3 regions of the Streptomyces sp. NPDC085932 genome follow, and region 1 is predicted to be linked to each of the others. Evidence: predicted binding sites of a transcription regulator. Region 1 holds the regulator's gene; each other region holds the start of a gene.

Region 1 (6,944 bases):
ACGCGGCGAAGTCGGTGACGAGCAGGCGTACTTGGGCGAGTTCCACGGTGCCTCCAGGGGGTTCAGGACCAGCGGCCGGTACGCGCCAGGAGGACGGCCGCGGCCGCCGTCCCGGCAGTCGATGTGCGCAGCACGCTGCGCCCGAGGCGGTACGCCCCGGCCCCCGCCTCCTCGAACAGCGCCAGTTCCTCCGGCGCCACGCCCCCCTCGGGCCCCACGACCAGGACGATCTCACCGGCGGCCGGCAACTCGGCCGTGGCCAGCGGGACGTCGCCGCTCTCGTGGAGCACCGCGGCGAAGTCGGCCTCGCGCAGCAGCGCGGCGACCTGCTGGGTCGTGGCCGCGTCGGCGACCTCCGGGAAGCGCACCCGGCGCGACTGCTTGCCGGCCTCCCGCGCGGTGGCCCGCCACTTGGCGAGCGCCTTCGCCCCGCGCTCGCCCTTCCACTGCGTGATGCAGCGGGCCGCGGCCCACGGCACGACGGCGTCGACGCCGACCTCGGTCATGGTCTCGACGGCCAGCTCCCCGCGGTCGCCCTTGGGCAGCGCCTGCACGACGGTCACCCGCGGCTGCTCCGGGGACTCCTCGCCGACCGAGTCCAGCTGGACGATCAGCCGGTCCTTGCCCTCGGTGCCGAGCACCACGCAGTCCGCCCAGCGCCCGGCCCCGTCGGTGAGGATCACGTCCTCCCCGGGCCGCAGCCGCTTCACGGACACGGCGTGCCGCCCTTCCGGCCCGTCCAGGACGTACCGTCCGCCGCGGCCCGCGTCGAAGTGCTCGACGACGAACACCGGCGCGGTCATCGCACGCCTCCGCCCGCGACGCCCCCGCCCGACAACGCTGTCCTGGCGGCGGCGAGTTCGGCGGCCAGGACCTCCGTCAGCTGTCCGGCGGGCAGTTCCCGGGCCATCCGGTGGCCCTGCCCGGCCCACAGCGCCATGCCCTGCGCGTCCCCGGCCTTGGCGGCGGCCTTGCGCAGCGGCGAGGTGAGGTGGTGGATCTCGGGGTAGGCGGCGGGCGCGTACGGGCCGTGCTCGCGCAGGAAGCGGTTGACGAGCCCGCGCGCCGGGCGGCCCGAGAAGGCCCGGGTCAACTCGGTCCGCACGAACAGCGGGTTGGTCAGCGCCTGCTTGTGCAGGGCGTGCGCGCCGGACTCGTGCGTGGCGAGGAAGGCCGTGCCCAGCTGGGCCGCGTGGGCACCGGCCGCGAGGACCGCGGCGATCTGGCCGCCGCGCATGATGCCGCCGGCGGCGACGATCGGGATGCCGACGGCCTCCCGGACCTGCGCGACCAGGGTCAGCAGGCCGAGGCCGGAGCCGTCCGTCTCGGGGACGTCCCGGTGGGTGCCCTGGTGGCCGCCCGCCTCGACGCCCTGCGCGATCACGGCGTCCGCGCCGGCCCGCTCGACGGCCCGGGCCTCGTCGGGGGTGGTGGCGGTGGCCAGGACGAAGGTGCCGACCCGGTGCAGGGCGTCGACCACCTCGCGGTGCGGCACGCCGAAGTGGAACGACACCACCGGGACGGGGTTGTCGCGGAGCACCGCGAGTTTGGTCTCGTAGCCGTCGTCCCGGCCGCTCTCCGGGTCGCCGAGCTCGGCCTCGTACCAGGTGGCCTCGCCGGACAGCTGGTGGGCGTAGACGTCGACGGCGGCGGGGTCGGCGTACTCCGGCTGCGGCATGAAGAGGTTGACCCCGAAGGGCCGGCCGGTGAGGCTCCTCAGCTGCTTGATCTCCTGGTACATCCCGTCGGCGGTCTTGTACCCGGCGGCGAGGAACCCGAGCCCGCCCGCTTCGCACACGGCGGCGGCGAGCTTCGGCACGGAGACGCCGCCCGCCATGGGGGCCTGCACGATCGGGAGCGGGAAGAGATCGGTCAGTGCGGAGGACATGACCGCATGTTGTCACGTCCTCCGGACAACTCCGAATCCGGCCTGCCGTGTGGCATAGACCAGAGGAACTACCGCTTCCGCACCCCTGCCGGCCCTCGCGTCAGCGGCCGTTGAAGGCGTCCTTCAGCCGCGAGAACAGCCCCTGCTGACCCGGCTGGAACTGGCCCGTCGGCCGTTCCTCGCCGCGCAGCTTGGACAGTTCCCGCAGGAGGCGCTCCTGCTCGGGGTCGAGCTTGGTCGGGGTCTGGACCTCGACGTGCACGATGAGGTCGCCGCGTCCGCCGCCGCGCAGGTGCGTGACGCCCCGGCCGTGCAGCGGGATCGACTGGCCGGACTGGGTGCCCGGTCGGATGTCGACCTCCTCCATGCCGTCGAGCGTCTCCAGCGGCACCTTCGTGCCGAGGGCGGCCGCCGTCATCGGCAGCGTGACCGTGCAGTGCAGGTCGTCGCCGCGGCGCTGGAACTGCGCGTGCGGCAGCTCGTGGATCTCGACGTAGAGGTCGCCCGCGGGACCGCCGCCGGGCCCGACCTCGCCCTCGCCGGCGAGCTGGATGCGCGTGCCGTTGTCCACACCGGCCGGGATCTTGACCGTGAGGGTGCGGCGCGAGCGCACCCGGCCGTCGCCCGCGCACTCGGGGCACGGCGTCGGGACGACCGTGCCGAAGCCCTGGCACTGCGGGCACGGGCGGGACGTCATGACCTGGCCCAGGAAGGACCGGGTCACCTGTGACACCTCACCGCGGCCGCGGCACATGTCGCACGTCTGCGCGGAGGTGCCCGGGGCGGCGCCCTCGCCGTTGCAGGTGTTGCAGACGACGGCGGTGTCGACCTGGATGTCCTTCGTCGTGCCGAAGGCCGCCTCGTCGAGCTCCACCTCGATGCGGATCATGGCGTCCTGGCCGCGGCGGGTGCGCGAGCGCGGTCCGCGCTGCGACGCCGTACCGAAGAACGCGTCCATGATGTCCGAGAAGTTCCCGAAGCCGCCGGCTCCGAAGCCGCCCGCGCCGGCGCCGCCGGACTGCGAGAGCGGGTCGCCGCCGAGGTCGTAGACCTGCTTCTTCTGCGGGTCCGACAGCACCTCGTAGGCGGCGTTGATCTCCTTGAACCGCTCCTGGGTCTTCGGATCGGGGTTGACGTCCGGGTGCAGCTCGCGGGCGAGCCGCCGGAAGGCCTTCTTGATCTCTTCCTGCGACGCGTCGCGGCGCACGCCGAGTACGGCGTAGTAGTCCGTGGCCACTACGACTCCGCCAGGATCTGTCCGACGTACCGTGCCACTGCGCGTACCGCTCCCATCGTTCCCGGGTAGTCCATGCGGGTCGGTCCGACCACGCCGAGCTTGGCGACTGCCTCGCCGCCCGAACCGTAGCCGACCGACACGACGGACGTGGAGTTGAGTCCTTCGTGGGCGTTCTCGTGACCGATACGGACGGTCACGCCCGGATCCTTCGCCTCGCCGAGCAGCTTGAGGAGCACGACCTGCTCCTCCAGCGCCTCCAGCACCGGCCGGATCGTGAGGGGGAAGTCATGACCGAAGCGGGTCAGATTGGCGGTGCCGCCGATCATCAGCCGCTCCTCGTTCTCCTCGACGAGCGTCTCCAGGAGTGTGGAGAGCACCGTGGAGACCGTACCCCGGTCCTCGTGCTCGAAAGCCTCCGGGAGATCCTCCACCAGACTCGGCACATCCGCGAAACGGCGGTTCGCCACCCGGCTGTTGAGGCGCGCACGCAGATCCGCGAGCGAGGCCTCGCCGAAGGGCGCCGGGCAGTCGACGACCCGCTGCTCGACCCGCCCGGTGTCCGTGATCAGCACGAGCATCACCCGCGCGGGCGCCAGGGAGAGCAGCTCCACGTGCCGCACGGTGGACCGGGTCAGCGACGGGTACTGCACGACGGCGACCTGGCGCGTGAGCTGCGCGAGCAGCCGCACCGTGCGCGCCACGACGTCGTCGAGGTCGACGGCGCCCTCCAGGAAGTTCTGGATCGCGCGCCGCTCGGGAGCCGTCATGGGCTTGACGCCGGCGAGCTTGTCGACGAACAGGCGGTAGCCCTTGTCGGTGGGGATGCGCCCGGCACTGGTGTGCGGCTGGGCGATGTATCCCTCGTCCTCCAGGGCCGCCATGTCGTTGCGCACGGTCGCCGGGGAGACTCCGAGGTTGTGCCGCTCGGTGAGGGCCTTGGAGCCGACCGGCTCCTCGGTGCCGACGTAGTCCTGGACGATGGCGCGCAGCACCTGAAGCCTGCGTTCACTGAGCACCGCGCACACCTCCAGAAGTCGTCCGCCCGTTGCCTGCCACTCGCGGCCTGGCACTCTGCGCGTGCGAGTGCCAACGTTCCCCGGCCCAGTGTACGGCGGTGGGGTACGCCTCCGGCAAGGCTGGTCGTGCGGCGTCGTGCCCCGGGCGGGGCGCACCGCTAGCGTCGCGGTATGACGGTGACTTGGGAAGAGGCCGGGTGGGAGCGCCTGGCCGCCGGGGTGGGCCGGTGCCGGCTGCCGGTGTGGGACTGCACGGCGGGACTGGTCGCCGGCGAGGGGGCGGTCCTCGTGATCGACGCCGGGTCGAGCCCGGCCGAGGGCGCGCGGGTGCGTGCGCAGGCGCGGGCGCTCACCGGTCGCCGTGTGACACATCTCGCGCTGACCCATCCCCACTTCGACCATGTCTTCGGGGCGGCCGCGTTCGAGGACGCGGAGACGTTCGGGGCGGTCGGCGTGGACGCGGTGCTGAGCCGAGCGCGGGACCGCGAGGAGCTGTGCGCGGACGCGGTGCGCAACGGCCTGGCGGAGACCGTGGCGCGCGAGTCGGCGGACCGGCTGGTCCCGCCCCGCCACCTGGTCTCCGGCGAGTGGACGCTCGACCTGGGCGGCGGCTGCCAGGTGCTGCTGGCGAACGTGGGTCCGGGGCACACCGCGCACGACCTGGCGGTGCTGGTGCCGGGCGATCCGGAGGTGGTGTTCTGCGGCGACCTGGTCGAGGAGTCGGGCGAGCCCCAGGCCGGCCCGGACGCGGTGCCGTCGCAGTGGCCGGCCGCGCTGGACCGGCTGCTCGCCCTGGGCGGCGAGGACGCGCTGTACGTGCCCGGTCACGGAGCGGTGGTGGACGCGGCGTTCGTCCGGGCCCAACGGGACGCGCTGGCGGCGCGTTTCGGCGTGTCGTCGTGACCGTCCGGCGGCTTTCCCTATCGTCATGCGAATGCGCCAGTACTCGACCGATCTGACCCCGCCGTGGAAGAAGCCGAAGCCGGTCCCCGAGGTCCCGGCGGAACCGGGCCTGGTGGTCGAGGAGCCCGGCACCGGCTTCTGCGGGGCGGTCGTCCGCTGCGAGGCGGGCACGGTGACGCTGGAGGACCGCTTCGGCAAGCACCGCGTGTTCCCGATGGAGCCGCGCGGCTTCCTCCTGGAGGGCAGGGTGGTGACACTGGTCCGCCCCTCGCCGGGCGCCCCGGCGCGGCCCACGCGCACGGCCTCCGGCTCGGTGGCCGTCCCCGGCGCACGCGCGCGCGTGGCCCGGGCCGGCCGCATCTACGTCGAGGGCCGGCACGACGCCGAGCTGGTCGAGAAGGTGTGGGGCGACGACCTGCGCATCGAGGGCGTGGTGGTGGAGTACCTGGAGGGCGTCGACGACCTGCCGTCGATCGTCGAGTCCTTCGCCCCCGGCCCGGACGCGCGCCTCGGCGTCCTGGTCGACCACCTCGTGCCGGGCTCCAAGGAGTGGCACATCGCGCAGTCGGTGACGAGCGAGCACGCGCTGGTGGTGGGCCACCCGTACATCGACATCTGGGAGGCGGTGAAGCCGTCGTCCCTCGGCATCGGGTCCTGGCCCCGGGTCCCGCGGGGCCAGGACTGGAAGACGGGCGTGTGCCGTGCCCTGGGCTGGCCGCAGAACACGGGCGCGGCCTGGCAGCGGATCCTGTCGGGGGTCCACTCGTACAAGGACCTGGAGCCGGAGCTGCTGGGCCGGGTGGAGGAACTGATCGACTTCGTGACGGCGGCCTAGGCCGGCGCTCGCTCAGTCCACGAGATCGCGCACCACGCCGTCGGCCAGCAACCGCCCGCGCAGGGTCAGCACGGCCCGCCCCCGCGCATACGGCTCCTCCTGGAGCAGGCCGTCGGCCAGGGCCCTGCGCGACGCCGCCAGCCCGTCCGCCCGCAGCAGCGCCAGCGGTACTCCGTCCCGCAGCCGCAGCTCCAGCAGGATCCGCTCGACCCGCCGGTCCTCCTCCGAGAGCACCTCACGCCCGGCCCCGGGCGAACGTCCGGCCGCCAGCGCCGCCGCGTACGCGCCCGGGTGCTTCACGTTCCACCACCGCACCCCGCCCACGTGGCTGTGCGCCCCGGGCCCGGCCCCCCACCAGTCGGCCCCCCGCCAGTACAGCTCGTTGTGCAGGCACCGCCCCGCCGCTGAGGTCGCCCAGTTCGACACCTCGTACCAGTCGAACCCGGCGCCCGAGAGCACCTCGTCCGCGATCAGGTACCGGTCGGCGTGCACGTCGTCGTCGGTCGTCGGCACCTCGCCCCGGCGGATCCGCCGCGCCAGCTGCGTCCCCTCCTCGACGATCAGCGCGTAGGCGCTGACGTGGTCCGGCCCGGCCCCCAGCACCGCGTCCAGCGACGCCCGCCAGTCGTCGTCCGACTCCCCCGGCGTGCCGTAGATCAGGTCGAGGTTGACGTGCTCGAACCCGGCCGCCCGGGCCTCCGCGACGCACGCCTCCGGACGCCCGGGCGTGTGCGTGCGGTCCAGCACCTTCAGCACGTGCTGCCGCGCGCTCTGCATCCCGAAGGAGATCCGGTTGAAGCCCCCCTCGCGCAGGGTCGCCAGATAGGCCGGGTCGACCGACTCCGGGTTGGCCTCCGTCGTGACCTCGGCGTCCGGCGCGAGCCCGAACTCGTCCCGGACGGCCTCCAGCATCCGGACGAGGTCGCCGGCGTCCAGCAGCGTCGGCGTGCCGCCGCCCACGAACACCGTGCGGACGGGGCGCGGGTCGTCCCCGAGGACCTTGCGGGCCAGGCGGATCTCGTCGACGAGGGTCTCGGCGTAGTTGTCGCGGGAGGCGAGCACACC
Region 2 (6,944 bases), on a different contig from region 1:
CGCGCAGGCCCTGGAGGCCGCCCGCGCCTTCGGTTTCACCACCCTCTCCTGCTCCTCCACCGGCAACCTGGCCGGTGCGGTGGGTGCCGCAGCGGCCCGCGCCGGCTTCCGCTCCTGCGTGTTCATCCCGCACGACCTGGAGCAGGGCAAGGTCGTCATGGCCGCGGTCTACGGCGGCGAGCTCGTCGGCATCGAGGGCAACTACGACGACGTGAACCGCTTCTGCTCCGAGCTGATCGGCGACCCGGCCGGCGAGGGCTGGGGCTTCGTCAACGTCAACCTGCGGCCGTACTACGCCGAGGGCTCCAAGACGCTGGCGTACGAGATCTGCGAGCAGCTCGGCTGGCGGCTGCCCGACCAGATCGTGGTGCCGATCGCCTCCGGCTCGCAGCTCACGAAGATCGACAAGGGGCTCCAGGAGCTGATCAAGCTCGGGCTCGTCGAGGACAGGCCCTACAAGATCTTCGGCGCGCAGGCGCTCGGCTGCTCGCCGGTGTCGACGGCGTTCAAGGCCGGGCACGACGTGGTGCGGCCGCAGAAGCCGGACACGATCGCCAAGTCGCTGGCGATCGGCAACCCGGCGGACGGGCCGTACGTGCTGGACATCGCGCGGCGCACGGGCGGTGCGGTGGAGGACGTGACGGACGAGCAGGTCGTCGACGCGATCAAGGTCCTTGCCAGGACCGAGGGGATCTTCGCGGAGACCGCCGGTGGGGTGACCGTGGGTGTCACCAGGAAGCTGATCGAGGGCGGGCTGCTGGATCCGTCGAAGACGACTGTGGTGCTCAACACCGGGGACGGTCTGAAGACGCTGGACGCGGTGGCGGGCACGGGGCTCACGGCGACCATTCGGCCCAGCCTGGAGTCGTTCCGCGAGGCCGGGCTCGTCTGATCGTTGCCATCTGCGGGCCGGTGGGGGTTGTTCGCGCAGTTCCCCGCGCCCCTGGGTTCGTCACCAACCGGAGGTTTTGAAGTCATGAGCGTCACCGTTCGCATCCCCACCATCCTGCGCACCTACACCGGCGGGCAGGCCGAGGTCGCCGCCGAGGGGGCGACCCTGGGCGAGGTCATCGCCGATCTGGAGAAGAACCACACCGGGATCGCCGCGCGCGTGCTGGACGACCAGGGGAAGCTGCGCCGGTTCGTCAACGTGTACGTGAACGACGACGACGTGCGGTTCGAGCAGGGGCTGGAGACGGCCACCCCGGACGGTGCCGGCGTGTCGATCATCCCGGCCGTCGCCGGGGGCTGAGCCCGTCCCGACCGGTCGACCGGCTTGATTGTTACCTGGAGTAATGCCGGTCACGGAGAGTTCATCGAATTGCCCCCACCGTGAGAGAAGCGGAGGGGGCAATTCTGTGTGATTGAGCGCGGTACAGTTGGGGAACGCGATCCCGATCCCCTGATCGGAACCCTGAATTCCTGCCGCGAGCCCGACAAGATGTAGCCAAAGTGTGCTTGTCTTTCGCGGCTTTTGCGCATTTTGTGTGGCCCGACTTGCCCTGAATTCGGGCGAATTCTCCCCACATTCCGGACCCTGCGCGTCCAGAATTCTCGTCCGATTGACCTGTTGCAGACGGCAGTTGGACAGATACATTCAGCCGCGGTCGACGCGTTCCGGCGCACGCCCCCAACCGTGGGGGGTGAGGTCTGACCCGGGTCCGCGAAGTGTGGATCTGTGCAAGGGCCAGTAATAGGGGAGTTAGGCATGGCTCAGGGCACCGTCAAGTGGTTCAACGCGGAGAAGGGGTACGGCTTCATCGCGGTCGACGGTGGTGCGGATGTTTTCGTCCACTACAGCGCGATCCAGATGGACGGCTACCGCACCCTGGAAGAGGGCCAGCGGGTCGAGTTCGAGATCTCGCAGGGCCAGAAGGGCCCGCAGGCCGACATGGTTCGCGTCACCGCCTGAACGCGCACCACGACCAACGCGCAAGCGACCGGTCTTCTCAGAAGGGCTCGCATCCCCCGGGATGCGGGCCCTTCGGCCTGTTCGCAGGGGGTGCCGGGGGGTGTTCGCGGGTGGCTGACGCACCGGCCCGATCCCGGGGAGGCGCTTGCACTCGCCATGCCCGAGTGCTAATCATTGCGTTAGCACTCTGAAGGTGAGAGTGACAACGTAAGGACCGGGTCGGTGAGGCCACGGACCAGGTGGGGCAAGGAACCACCGGTCGGGGGCCGTCCGTCGCGGGCGCGGGCGCGGTCCGAAGTAATCACCCCCAGTCCTGGAGGGACCACTTCACATGGCCAAGATCATCGCGTTCGACGAGGAGGCGCGGCGCGGCCTCGAGCGCGGCATGAACCAGCTCGCGGACGCCGTGAAGGTGACGCTCGGCCCCAAGGGCCGCAACGTCGTCCTCGAGAAGAAGTGGGGCGCGCCCACGATCACCAACGATGGTGTCTCCATCGCCAAGGAGATCGAGCTCGAGGACCCGTACGAGAAGATCGGCGCCGAGCTGGTCAAGGAAGTCGCCAAGAAGACGGACGACGTCGCCGGTGACGGTACGACCACGGCGACCGTCCTCGCCCAGGCCCTGGTGCGCGAGGGTCTGCGCAACGTGGCCGCCGGTGCCAACCCGATGGCCCTCAAGCGCGGTATCGAGAAGGCCGTCGAGGCCGTCTCCGCCGCCCTGCTGGAGCAGGCGAAGGACGTCGAGACCAAGGAGCAGATCGCCTCCACGGCCTCCATCTCCGCCGCCGACACCCAGATCGGCGAGCTCATCGCCGAGGCCATGGACAAGGTCGGCAAGGAAGGCGTCATCACCGTCGAGGAGTCCCAGACCTTCGGTCTGGAGCTGGAGCTCACCGAGGGTATGCGCTTCGACAAGGGCTACATCTCGGCGTACTTCGCCACCGACATGGAGCGTATGGAGGCCGTCCTCGACGACCCGTACATCCTGATCGCCAACTCCAAGATCTCCAACGTCAAGGACCTGCTCCCGCTCCTGGAGAAGGTCATGCAGTCGGGCAAGCCGCTGCTGATCATCGCCGAGGACGTCGAGGGCGAGGCCCTGTCGACCCTGGTCGTCAACAAGATCCGCGGCACCTTCAAGTCCGTCGCCGTCAAGGCCCCGGGCTTCGGCGACCGCCGCAAGGCGATGCTGCAGGACATCGGCATCCTCACCGGCGGCGAGGTGATCTCCGAGGAGGTCGGCCTCAAGCTGGAGAACGCCACGCTCGACCTGCTGGGCAAGGCCCGCAAGGTCGTCATCACCAAGGACGAGACCACCATCGTCGACGGTGCCGGCTCCGCCGACCAGGTCCAGGGTCGCGTGAACCAGATCCGCGCCGAGATCGAGAACAGCGACTCGGACTACGACCGCGAGAAGCTGCAGGAGCGCCTGGCGAAGCTCGCCGGCGGTGTCGCGGTCATCAAGGCCGGTGCCGCCACCGAGGTGGAGCTCAAGGAGCGCAAGCACCGCATCGAGGACGCCGTGCGCAACGCCAAGGCGGCCGTCGAGGAGGGCATCGTCGCCGGTGGTGGCGTGGCCCTGCTGCAGGCCTCCCAGGTCTTCGAGAAGCTGGAGCTCGACGGTGACGAGGCGACCGGCGCCAACGCCGTGAAGCTCGCGCTGGAGGCCCCGCTGAAGCAGATCGCCGTCAACGGTGGTCTCGAGGGCGGCGTCGTCGTGGAGAAGGTCCGCAACCTTCAGGTCGGCCACGGCCTGAACGCCGCGACCGGCGAGTACGTCGACATGATCGCCGAGGGCATCATCGACCCGGCGAAGGTGACGCGTTCCGCGCTGCAGAACGCCGCCTCCATCGCCGCGCTGTTCCTCACCACCGAGGCCGTCATCGCCGACAAGCCGGAGAAGGCCGCCGCGCCGGCCGGCGGCGGCATGCCGGGCGGTGACATGGACTTCTGATCGACTGAGTCGGTCAACGTCCTTTCGGAGGGCGGCACTTCCTGCTCCGGCAGGGGGTGCCGCCCTTCGGCGTGTGCGGGATCACAGGGGGCACGGGATGGCGGCGGCGGGCCGCATGGTTGAACCTGGGGTCCGATGCACGTGCACATACTGCCTGGTATGAGCATACTGTCCGGTATCCGAAGGAGCCCCCACGTGACCGTCGCCTCCCGTGCCGCCGAAATCCTGTCCCGGCCCGTCACCCTGGGCGGTCTGACCGTCCCCAACCGGATCGTGATGGCGCCCATGACGCGCATGTTCTCCCCGGGCGGCGTGCCCGGCGAGGACGTCGTCTCCTACTACGCGCGCCGCGCCGCCGCCGGAGTCGGGCTGATCGTCACCGAGGGCACCTACGTCGGGCACGAGTCGGCCGGGCAGAGCGACCGCGTGCCGCGGTTCCACGGCGAGGAGCAGCTGGCGGGCTGGGCGAAGGTCGCCGAGGCGGTGCATGCCGCGGGCGGCAGGATCGTGCCCCAGCTGTGGCACATCGGCATGGTCCGCAAGCAGGGCGAGCCGCCCGTCGCGGACGCCCCCGCCGTCGGCCCCTCCGGGCTGCGCATCGGCGCCGACGAGCCCACCGGCAAGGCCATGACGCAGGCCGACATCGACGCCGTCGTCGGTGCCTTCGCCGAGGCCGCCGCGGCCGCCGAGCGCATCGGCTTCGACGGTGTGGAGCTGCACGGCGCCCACGGCTACCTGCTCGACCAGTTCCTGTGGCAGGGCACCAACCGCCGCACCGACGCCTACGGCGGCGACCGGGTGGCCCGCACCAGGTTCGCGGCGGAGATCGTCGCGGCCGTCCGCGAGAGCGTCTCGCCCGGCTTCCCCGTCATCTTCCGCTACTCGCAGTGGAAGCAGGACGTCTACGGCGCCCGCCTCGCCGAGACCCCGGAGGAGCTGGAGTCCATCCTCACCCCGCTGGCCGCCGCCGGAGTCGACGCCTTCCACGCCTCCACGCGCCGCTACTGGCTGCCCGAGTTCGACGACTCGGACCTGAACCTCGCCGGCTGGACCAAGAAGCTCACCGGCAAGCCCGCCATCACCGTCGGCTCCGTCGGCCTCGACGGCGACTTCGTCAAGGCCTTCCAGGGCCAGGGCGCCGAGCTGGGCGACCTCGACAACCTCCTGGACCGCTTCGAGCGCGACGAGTTCGACCTGGTCGCCGTCGGCCGCGCCCTGCTCCAGGACCCGCAGTGGGCCGAGAAGGTCCTCGCCGGCCGCTTCGACGAGCTGGCGCCGTACGACGCGGCGTCGCTGAAGACCCTCAGCTGACACGGAGGTCCGCCCACGGGTGCCTGGATCCGGTTGCCTCGGTCAAGGACACTGGCCGAGCGCCTGATCACCGGCATCCGTGAGGAGACCCAGATGACGACGACCGAGCCCCGCCCGCCCGCGGACGGCCCCTGCGAGCAGCCCGGACCGGTGGTGCGCACCACCGCCGGTGCGGTGCGCGGACGCCGCGAGGAGGGGCTCGCGGTCTTCCGCGGCATACCCTTCGCCGCACCGCCGGTGGGCGAGGCCCGCTTCCGGGCGCCGCGCCCCGCCCTGCCCTGGGACGGCGTACGGGAGGCGTACGCCTTCGGCCCGCCGCCCCCGCAGGACCTCGGCCTGATGGGCGGCCCGAACCTGTTCCACGTCCCCCAGGGCGACGACTGGCTCACGGTCAACGTCTGGACCCCCGACCCCGACCCGGCCGCCCGCCGCCCGGTCATGGTGTGGATCTACGGCGGTGCCTACAAGCTCGGCCACGCCGGCAGCCCCGGCTACGACGCCCGGCACATCGCGGCCGACGGCGACGTGGTGGTCGTCACCCTCAACTACCGCGTCGGCATGGAAGGGTTCGCCCACATCGAGGGGGCGCCCGCCAACCGGGGCCTGCTCGACCAGGTGGCCGCGCTGGAGTGGGTGCGCGACAACATCGCGGCGTTCGGCGGGGACCCCGAGCAGGTGACGGTCTTCGGCGAGTCCGCGGGCGCGGGGTCGGTGGCCTCGCTGCTGGTGATGGACCGCGCGGCCGGACTGTTCCGGCGGGCGATCGCGCAGAGCGTGCCGGGGACGTTCTTCTCCGCCGCGCTGGCCCGGGACATCGGCACGGCCCTGGCCGCCGAGGTGGGCCTGCGCCCCACGGTCGCCGACCTGTCGTCGGTGGAACCGCGGCGGTTGACGGCGGCGGGGGAGGCCCTGGGCCCGAAGATGCCGCAGCACCTCGATCGCTGGGGGCAGGCGGCACCCACCGTGACCCCCTTCTCCCCGGTGGTCGACGGCGAGGTCCTCCCGGCGACACCCTGGCAGGCCCTGGCGTCCGGAGCGGCGCAGGACGTCGACCTGCTCGTCGGCCACAACCGCGACGAGTACCGCCTCTTCGTCGCCCTGGCCGGGCAGCTGGGCCAGATCGGCGACGAGCGGGCGGGCGCGGCCCTGCGCCTGTTCGCCCCCGGCCCCGACGGGGCAGCGGCCTACCGCGCGGCCTACCCCGGCGCTTCCCCGGGCGAGCTGTACGAACGCGTCCAGACGGACTGGCTCTTCGCCATGCCCTCCCTGCACCTGGCCGAGGCGCACCGAGCGGGCGGCGGCAGCGCGCACGTATACGAACTGACCTGGCCGGCCCCCGGCAACGGCGGCGCGCTCGGCGCCTGCCACGGCCTGGACATCCCGCTGCTGTTCGGCACGTACGGGGCCGACCTGGGCGCCCTGCTGTTCGCGGGGACCGAACCGTCCGCCGAGGCCTTGGCGCTGTCGGCCCGCTTCCGCTCCTCCTGGACGGCGTTCGCGAGGACGGGCGACCCGGGCTGGCCCGCGTACGACGATCAGCGGCGGCTGGTGCAGGTGCTGGACGCGGAGCCGGTGGTCACGGCCTACCCGGAGGAGACCGCGCGGCGCCTGTGGCAGGGGCACGACTTCGAGGCCCTGCCCCTGCTGTGACCTACAGGTTGCCCATCGGCTCGATGTCGATCCGCACCGGTGTGCCCCACACCCGCAGCACCTCGTAGTCCGTGAACTCGTGCACCAGCCGGTACGCCATGGCGGCCCGGGGCGCGC
Region 3 (6,944 bases), on a different contig from region 1:
CCAGCGGCCCCGCAGGAACGCTTCCGCCATGGCGGCCAGGTTCAGCTCGTCCAGCGGGGTCGTCCGGCCGCCCCTGCGGAGTCCGTCCTCGGTGAGCCGCACGGTCCGCGCGAACGGGTTGCGGGACTGTTCCCCGTACAGCGCCTGGTCCATTCCTGCCCCCCTGATGATCCGACTGCTGTGGCAGTAGACCGTTTCCGGCCCCGGTGCGGTTCCCGGGCCGGGGGCGGCACGGCGAAGGCCCGGCACCCCTTCTTCCGGGGTGCCGGGCCTTCGCTCGCTCGGGCTCGGGCGGACCGACGCCGTCAGCCCTCGGACATCAGCGCTCAGACATCAGTCCTCAGGCATCAGCCGTCAGGCATCCGTCCTCGGGATTCCGCCCTCAGCCGTCCTGCCTCAGTGGGCGTGGCCGTGGCCGTGGCCCGCGGCGGCCGGCTCCTCCTCTTCCTTCTTCTCGACGACCAGGGTCTCGGTCGTGAGGAGGAGGGAGGCGATGGAGGCGGCGTTCTCCAGGGCGGAGCGGGTGACCTTGACCGGGTCGATGACGCCGGCCTTGATCAGGTCGCCGTACTCGCCGGTGGCGGCGTTGTAGCCGCTGCCCTTGTCGAGCTCGGCCACCTTGGAGACGATGACGTAGCCCTCCAGGCCGGCGTTCTCGGCGATCCAGCGCAGCGGCTCGACGGCGGCCTTGCGGACCACGGAGACACCGGTGGCCTCGTCGCCGGTCTTGTCGAGGTTGCCCTCCAGGACCTTGACGGCGTGGACCAGGGCGGAGCCACCACCGGAGACGATGCCCTCCTCGACCGCGGCGCGGGTCGCGGAGATGGCGTCCTCCAGACGGTGCTTGCGCTCCTTGAGCTCGACCTCGGTGGCGGCACCCACGCGGATGACGCACACGCCGCCGGCCAGCTTCGCGAGGCGCTCCTGGAGCTTCTCGCGGTCCCAGTCGGAGTCCGTGGTCTCGATCTCGGCCTTGATCTGGGCGACGCGGCCCTGCACGTCGTCCTTGCTGCCGGCGCCGTCGACGATCGTGGTGTCGTCCTTGGTGACGGTGACGCGGCGGGCGGAGCCGAGGACGTCCAGACCGACCTGGTCGAGCTTGAGGCCGACCTCCTCGGAGACGACCGTGGCGCCGGTGAGGACGGCCATGTCCTGCAGCATCGCCTTGCGGCGGTCGCCGAAGCCGGGGGCCTTCACGGCGACGGCGTTGAACGTGCCGCGGATCTTGTTCACGACCAGGGTCGACAGGGCCTCGCCCTCGACGTCCTCGGCGATGATCAGCAGCGGCTTGGAGGCGTTGGCCTGGATGACCTTCTCCAGCAGCGGCAGCAGGTCCGCGATGGCGGAGATCTTGCCCTGCGTGATGAGGATGTACGGGTCGTCCAGGACGGCTTCCATGCGCTCCTGGTCCGTCACGAAGTACGGCGACAGGTAGCCCTTGTCGAAGGCCATGCCCTCGGTGAAGTCCAGCTCCAGACCGAAGGTGTTGGACTCCTCGACGGTGATGACACCGTCCTTGCCGACCTTGTCCATCGCCTCGGCGATGAGCTCGCCGACCTGCTGGTCCTGGGCGGACAGCGCGGCGACGGCGGCGATGTCGGACTTCTCGTCGATCGGGCGGGCCGAGGCGAGCAGGTCGTCGGAGACGGCCTTGACGGCGGCGTCGATGCCCTTCTTCAGGGCGGCCGGGGAGGCACCGGCGGCGACGTTCTTCAGGCCCTCGCGCACGAGCGCCTGGGCGAGCACGGTCGCGGTGGTCGTACCGTCACCCGCGATGTCGTTGGTCTTGGTCGCCACCTCCTTGACCAGCTGGGCACCGAGGTTCTCGTACGGGTCCTCGATCTCGACCTCGCGGGCGATCGTGACACCGTCGTTGGTGATGGTGGGGGCGCCGAACTTCTTGTCGATGACGACGTTGCGGCCCTTGGGGCCGATCGTCACCTTGACCGTGTCGGCAAGCTTGTTGACGCCGCGCTCGAGGGCGCGACGGGCGTCCTCGTCGAACTTCAGGATCTTCGCCATGGGAGCGTGAGCCCTCTTCCGGAAATTGGGATAACGACAACTGCGCCCCGGGCGCCCGGCTTATTGGCGATCGCGGGGGCCAGGGGCGCAGTTCAAAGCAAGGTGCTTCGGGTGAATTACTTCTCGATGATCGCGAGCACGTCGCGAGCCGAGAGGACGAGGTACTCCTCGCCGTTGTACTTCACCTCGGTGCCGCCGTACTTGCTGTAGAGCACGACGTCGCCGACGGAGACGTCGAGCGGAAGACGGTTGCCGTCCTCGAAGCGGCCCGGGCCCACGGCCAGGACGACGCCCTCCTGGGGCTTCTCCTTGGCGGTGTCCGGGATGACCAGGCCAGAGGCGGTGGTCTGCTCGGCGTCGAGCGGCTGGACCACGATGCGGTCCTCGAGCGGCTTGATGGCAACCTTGGAGCTGGTGGTCGTCACGATCCGACCTCCCCCTTCGGAGATCTCACGGGGTTAACTGTCTGAGGTGGCGACCAGGTGGATCCGTCGTCGCGGGTGCCGGACCTGCCCGTCGCTGTGTTGGCACTCTCCTGTGTCGAGTGCCAGAGCCGAGACTATGACCGCGATTAGCACTCGGTCAAGCGGACTGCTAATTGCCGACGGCGCGTCGGCCAGGCGACTTCTCTCCGCTGGGCCCCCGGTCGCCTACAGATGGTCCTCCAGCCGTCCCACCCGCAGGCCCTTCCCGTCGATCTCCCGCAGCAACCGCACCGTCCGCTCCGTCAGGGTCGCGGACGCGTCCCCCGACGGCACCGAGACGATGTCACCGGCGCGCAGCCCGGGCGCGCCGCGGGTGTACGTCAGTTCGCCGTCGGCGCCCAGGGACGCCCGCCACAGCACGACCGCCGCGATGCCGCAGTCGGCGGCGGCGCGCAGGGTCGTGGTGTCGTAGGTGCCGTAGGGCGGGCGGAAGAGGCGAGGGCGGATGCCGAAGCGGGCGTGCAGCTTGTGCTGCTGGCCGCAGATCTCGGCGCGCTGGCCGGCGTAGGGCAGGCCGCGCAGGGCCGGGTGGTCGAGGGTGTGGTTCTGCAGGGACGCGCCGACCGCGCGCAGCCGCGCGAAGTGGCCGTAGCCGGGCCCCACGACGCTGTCGGTGAGGAACATGCTGACCGGCAGGCGCCGTTCGCGGACGAGGGCGACGAAGCGGGGGTCGCGTTCGGCGCCGTCGTCGTAGGTGAGGAAGACGACCGGGTCGCGGGTGGGGACGTGGTCGACGACGGGTGGCAGGCGCCGGGCGGCGGGGGCCTGGTCCCGGGCGCGTCCGTCGGCGGTGCCCGGCCGCTCCCCCGGCGGCTGTGCGCAGCCGGCCAGCAGGGCCAGCAGCGCGCAGAGCGCCGCGGCGGCCGGCCGCCTCACAGGTAGTCCTCCAGCCGCCCCACCGCGTACCCCTCGGCCGTGACCTTGTTCAGGAAGCGGCGGATCATGTCCGGCATCGTGCCCTTCCACTCCGCGGGGCCCCGGAAGTGGGTGAGGACGATGTCGCCCGGGCGCAGGGCGCGGTCCGCCTCGCGGTACTCCCAGCGGTCGGCGAAGACCTCCTCGTTCCACAGCGGGACGTGGGTGATGCCGCAGGCCTTGGCGGCGCGCAGGGTCGCCCGGTTGTAGCTGCCGTAGGGCGGGCGGAAGAGGGCGGGGCGCTTGCCGAAGCGCTTTTCCATGTAGCGCTGCATGCCGCAGATCTCGCGCTTCTGCGCGCGGTAGGACAGGCCCGGCATGTAGCGGTGGCGCAGGGTGTGGTTGTTCAGGACCACGCCCCTGGCCTGCATCTTCTTGAAGTAGCGGGGATCGTCCTTGACGAGGTAGCCGCTGAGGAACGCGGTGTAGGGGACGTCCAGGTCGCTCATCATCCGCAGGAACGTGCGGTCCTTCTCGGCGCCGTCGTCGATGGTGAGGAAGACCACCTTGTCGCGGGTGGGGATCCGGGTGAAGACGGGCGGCAGGTTCGACTCCCGGTGTCCGGCCACCTGGAAGCCCTTGCGGGTCTTGATCCTCGGCTTGCGCTCGGGGGGCGGCGGGGCGGGCAGCGGGACCCGTTTCAGCTCCCAGCGGTGAGCGGCGGCGACCCGGGCGGCGTGCGCGGCGCGCAGTTTGGAGGCGTAGGAGTCGAGGGCGCGGGCCGGCGGCGCGTCGAGGGGCTGCTGCCCGCCGGCCGGGGTGACCTGGTCGCTGGCGCCGCCCTGCGCACAGCCCGAGGCGATGGCGGCGAGGGCGAGCACGGCCAGGCCGATCCGTGCACCGCCCGAGGCCCGGCTTTTGTCATTTTGTACGACTGCTCGCATGGTGCCGGATCCTCGCAGCCCGTCTCCGCGAACCCGCCCCGACACAGCGGCCCGGCGACCGGCATCCACCGACTGGCCCACACGACTCCCCCCGGACGTCCGTGGCCGACAATGACCGGGTGAACGACCTCGCCCTCCTCCTCACTCCCGAAGGCCGCGCCCTCCTCGACGAGGTGCGCGACACCGACCCGGCGCGGGAGCTGGCCGTCGCGACCCGGCTGCGCCGCGAGCACCCCGCCGAGCTGGTGTCGGCGGCGCTCGGGCAGGCACGGCTGCGGCAGCGGGCGACGGTGAAGTTCGGCGCCGAGGACGCGGGCCGGATGTTCTTCACGCCGAACGGGGTGGAGCAGTCGACCCGGGCGAGCGTGGCGGCCCACCGGGCCCGGCGCCTGGCCGGGTCGGGCGTGGCCTCGGTGGCCGACCTGTGCTGCGGCATCGGCGGTGACGCGATCGCGCTGGCCCGGGCCGGGATCCGGGTGCTGGCCGTGGACCGGGACCCGCTGACGGTCGCGGCGGCGCGGGCGAACGCCGAGGCGCTGGGGCTGGCGGATCTGATCGAGGTCCGGGAGGCGGACGTCACGGACGTGGACACGGCCGGCTTCGACGCCGTCTTCGTCGACCCCGCGCGGCGCGGCGGCCGGGGCCGGATCTTCGACCCCGAGGCCTACTCGCCGCCGCTGTCCTGGGCGGTCGCGGCCGCCCTGCGGGCCCCCCGCGCCGCGCTGAAGATCGCTCCGGGCATCCCGCACGAGGCGGTCCCCGAGCAGGCCGAGGCCGAGTGGATCTCCGACGGCGGGGACGTGAAGGAGGCCGTGCTGTGGTTCGGCACCGAGCCGGGCGCCGTCCGGGCCACCCTGTTGCCGGGCCCGCGCACCCTGCTCTCCCGCGGGCTGCCCGACCCCGGCGTCCGCCCGCCCGGCCGCTACCTCTACGAGCCCGACGGCGCCGTCATCCGGGCGCACCTGGTCGCGGAGGTCGCCGAGGAGGTCGGCGGCGGCCTGCTCGACGCGACCATCGCGTACGTCACCGCCGACGCCCTGCGGCCGACGCCGTACGCCACCGCCTACGAGATCACCGACCACCTGCCCTTCAACGTCAAGAAGCTGAAGGCGCTGCTGCGGGAGCGCGGGGTCGGCACGCTCACGGTGAAGAAGCGGGGCTCGGCGGTCGAGCCGGAGGAGCTGCGCCGGAAGGTCAAGCCGCAGGGGCCGCACGCGGCGACGGTGTTCCTGACCCGGGTCGCGGGAGCGCCGGCGATGCTGATCGGGCACCCCGCCTGACGCTCAGGGCTGCTCCGCCGCCCGGCGCAGCAGCAGGGTCCGTTCCCGTTCGTTGCGCGTGAGGGAGGCCGCCCGCTCGAACTCCGCCCGGGCCTCGGCGGCGCGGCCGAGCCGGGCGAGCAGGTCCCCGCGCACGCTGGGCAGCAGGTGGTAGTCGCGCAGGGCGGGGTCCGCGGCCAGGGCGTCGACGAGAGGCAGGGCGGCCTCCGGGCCCGTGGCCATCGAGACGGCCACCGCGCGGTTCAGCTCCACCACCGGCGACGGCGAGCGGGCGGCCAGCAGGCCGTAGAGGGTGGCGATCCGGGACCAGTCCGTCTCCGCGTAGGTGTGGGCGAGCGCGTGGCAGGCGGCGATGGCGGCCTGGAGGGTGTACGGCCCCGGGCCGCCGCAGGAGGCCGCCTCGGCCCTGCCGAGCGCGTCGATGCCCCGGGCGATGAGCATGCGGTTCCAGCGGGAGCGGTTCTGGTCCTTCAGGAGGACCGGTTCGCCGGAGGGCCCCGTACGGGCCGCCGTACGGGACGCCTGGAACTCCAGGAGCGCGGTCAGGCCGTGCACCTCGGGCTCCTTCGGCATGAGCGCGCCGAGCACCCGGGCCAGGCGCAGCGCGTCCTCGCACAGGCCCGGGCGGAGCCAGTCGTCGCCGGCCGTGGCCGCGTACCCCTCGTTGAAGATCAGGTAGATGACGTCGAGGACCGAGCCGAGCCGGGCCTCGCGGTCGGGGCCGTAGGGCACCTCGAAGGCGATGTTCCGCGTGGCCAGGGTGCGCTTGGCGCGGACGATGCGCTGCGCCACGGTGGCCTCAGGGACGAGGAAGGCGCGGGCGATCTCGGCCGTGGTCAGGCCGCCCAGCAGGCGCAGGGTCAGGGCGGTGCGGGCCTCGGTGGACAGCACCGGGTGGCAGGCGGTGAAGACCAGGCGGAGCAGGTCGTCGTCGATGTCGTCGGGGTCGGCGGGCTCCTCCGGGGGAGGGGTGGCCGACAGGTCGCGGCCGATCTCGGCGAGCTTGCGCGCGTAGTTCTCCCGGCGGCGGACCAGGTCGACGGCGCGGTTGCGGGCGGTGGCCATGAGCCAGGCGCCCGGGTTGTCGGGCACGCCGTCGCGCGGCCACTGCTCCAGGGCGGCGACCAGCGCGTCCTGCGCGAGTTCCTCGGCGATGCCGACGTCCCGGACGACCCGGGTGACGCCGGCGATGATCCGGGGCGACTCCATGCGGAAGACGGTCTCGATCGCCTGGGCGGTCCGGGAGGTGCCGGGTCCGGCGGTGGGCTGCGGTGTCACAACCCACCATCAGACACCCCGGGCACCTCCCCGCCAAGCAGGGCCGGTCAGCCCTCGGCGATCTGCCGGACCTCCGCCGT

The links. The regulator HrcA, encoded in region 1, represses chaperone genes, less so after heat shock. The targets are predictions, from matches to a motif close to TTNGCACTCNGNNNNNCNGAGTGCNAA.
Region 2: groL (chaperonin GroEL) is a predicted target of HrcA. The motif match lies at 2,057-2,083, and genes of this name have one in related genera.
Region 3: groES (co-chaperone GroES) is a predicted target of HrcA. The motif match lies at 2,594-2,620, and genes of this name have one in related genera.

What each region holds. Positions count from the first base shown of each region.
Region 1 covers NZ_JBITSJ010000002.1:534,809-541,752, reverse strand. Annotated here, with positions in the region: gene ACIGAQ_RS11615 (VOC family protein) at 1-46, opposite strand, end outside; gene ACIGAQ_RS11610 (16S rRNA (uracil(1498)-N(3))-methyltransferase) at 63-803, opposite strand; gene ACIGAQ_RS11605 (nitronate monooxygenase) at 800-1,888, opposite strand; gene dnaJ (molecular chaperone DnaJ) at 1,989-3,125, opposite strand; gene hrcA (heat-inducible transcriptional repressor HrcA) at 3,125-4,141, opposite strand; gene ACIGAQ_RS11590 (MBL fold metallo-hydrolase) at 4,313-5,044, shown strand; gene ACIGAQ_RS11585 (DUF3097 domain-containing protein) at 5,076-5,879, shown strand; gene hemW (radical SAM family heme chaperone HemW) at 5,892-6,944, opposite strand, start outside.
Region 2 covers NZ_JBITSJ010000007.1:424,262-431,205, reverse strand. Annotated here, with positions in the region: gene thrC (threonine synthase) at 1-892, shown strand, start outside; gene ACIGAQ_RS32060 (ubiquitin-like small modifier protein 1) at 977-1,252, shown strand; gene ACIGAQ_RS32055 (cold-shock protein) at 1,709-1,912, shown strand; gene groL (chaperonin GroEL) at 2,244-3,866, shown strand; gene ACIGAQ_RS32045 (NADH:flavin oxidoreductase) at 4,026-5,177, shown strand; gene ACIGAQ_RS32040 (carboxylesterase/lipase family protein) at 5,271-6,827, shown strand; gene ACIGAQ_RS32035 (hypothetical protein) at 6,829-6,944, opposite strand, start outside.
Region 3 covers NZ_JBITSJ010000003.1:589,563-596,506, forward strand. Annotated here, with positions in the region: gene ACIGAQ_RS18665 (hypothetical protein) at 1-153, opposite strand, end outside; gene groL (chaperonin GroEL) at 397-2,022, opposite strand; gene groES (co-chaperone GroES) at 2,139-2,447, opposite strand; gene ACIGAQ_RS18680 (polysaccharide deacetylase family protein) at 2,673-3,383, opposite strand; gene ACIGAQ_RS18685 (polysaccharide deacetylase family protein) at 3,380-4,306, opposite strand; gene ACIGAQ_RS18690 (methyltransferase domain-containing protein) at 4,426-5,586, shown strand; gene ACIGAQ_RS18695 (RNA polymerase sigma factor) at 5,590-6,864, opposite strand; gene ACIGAQ_RS18700 (YciI family protein) at 6,912-6,944, opposite strand, start outside.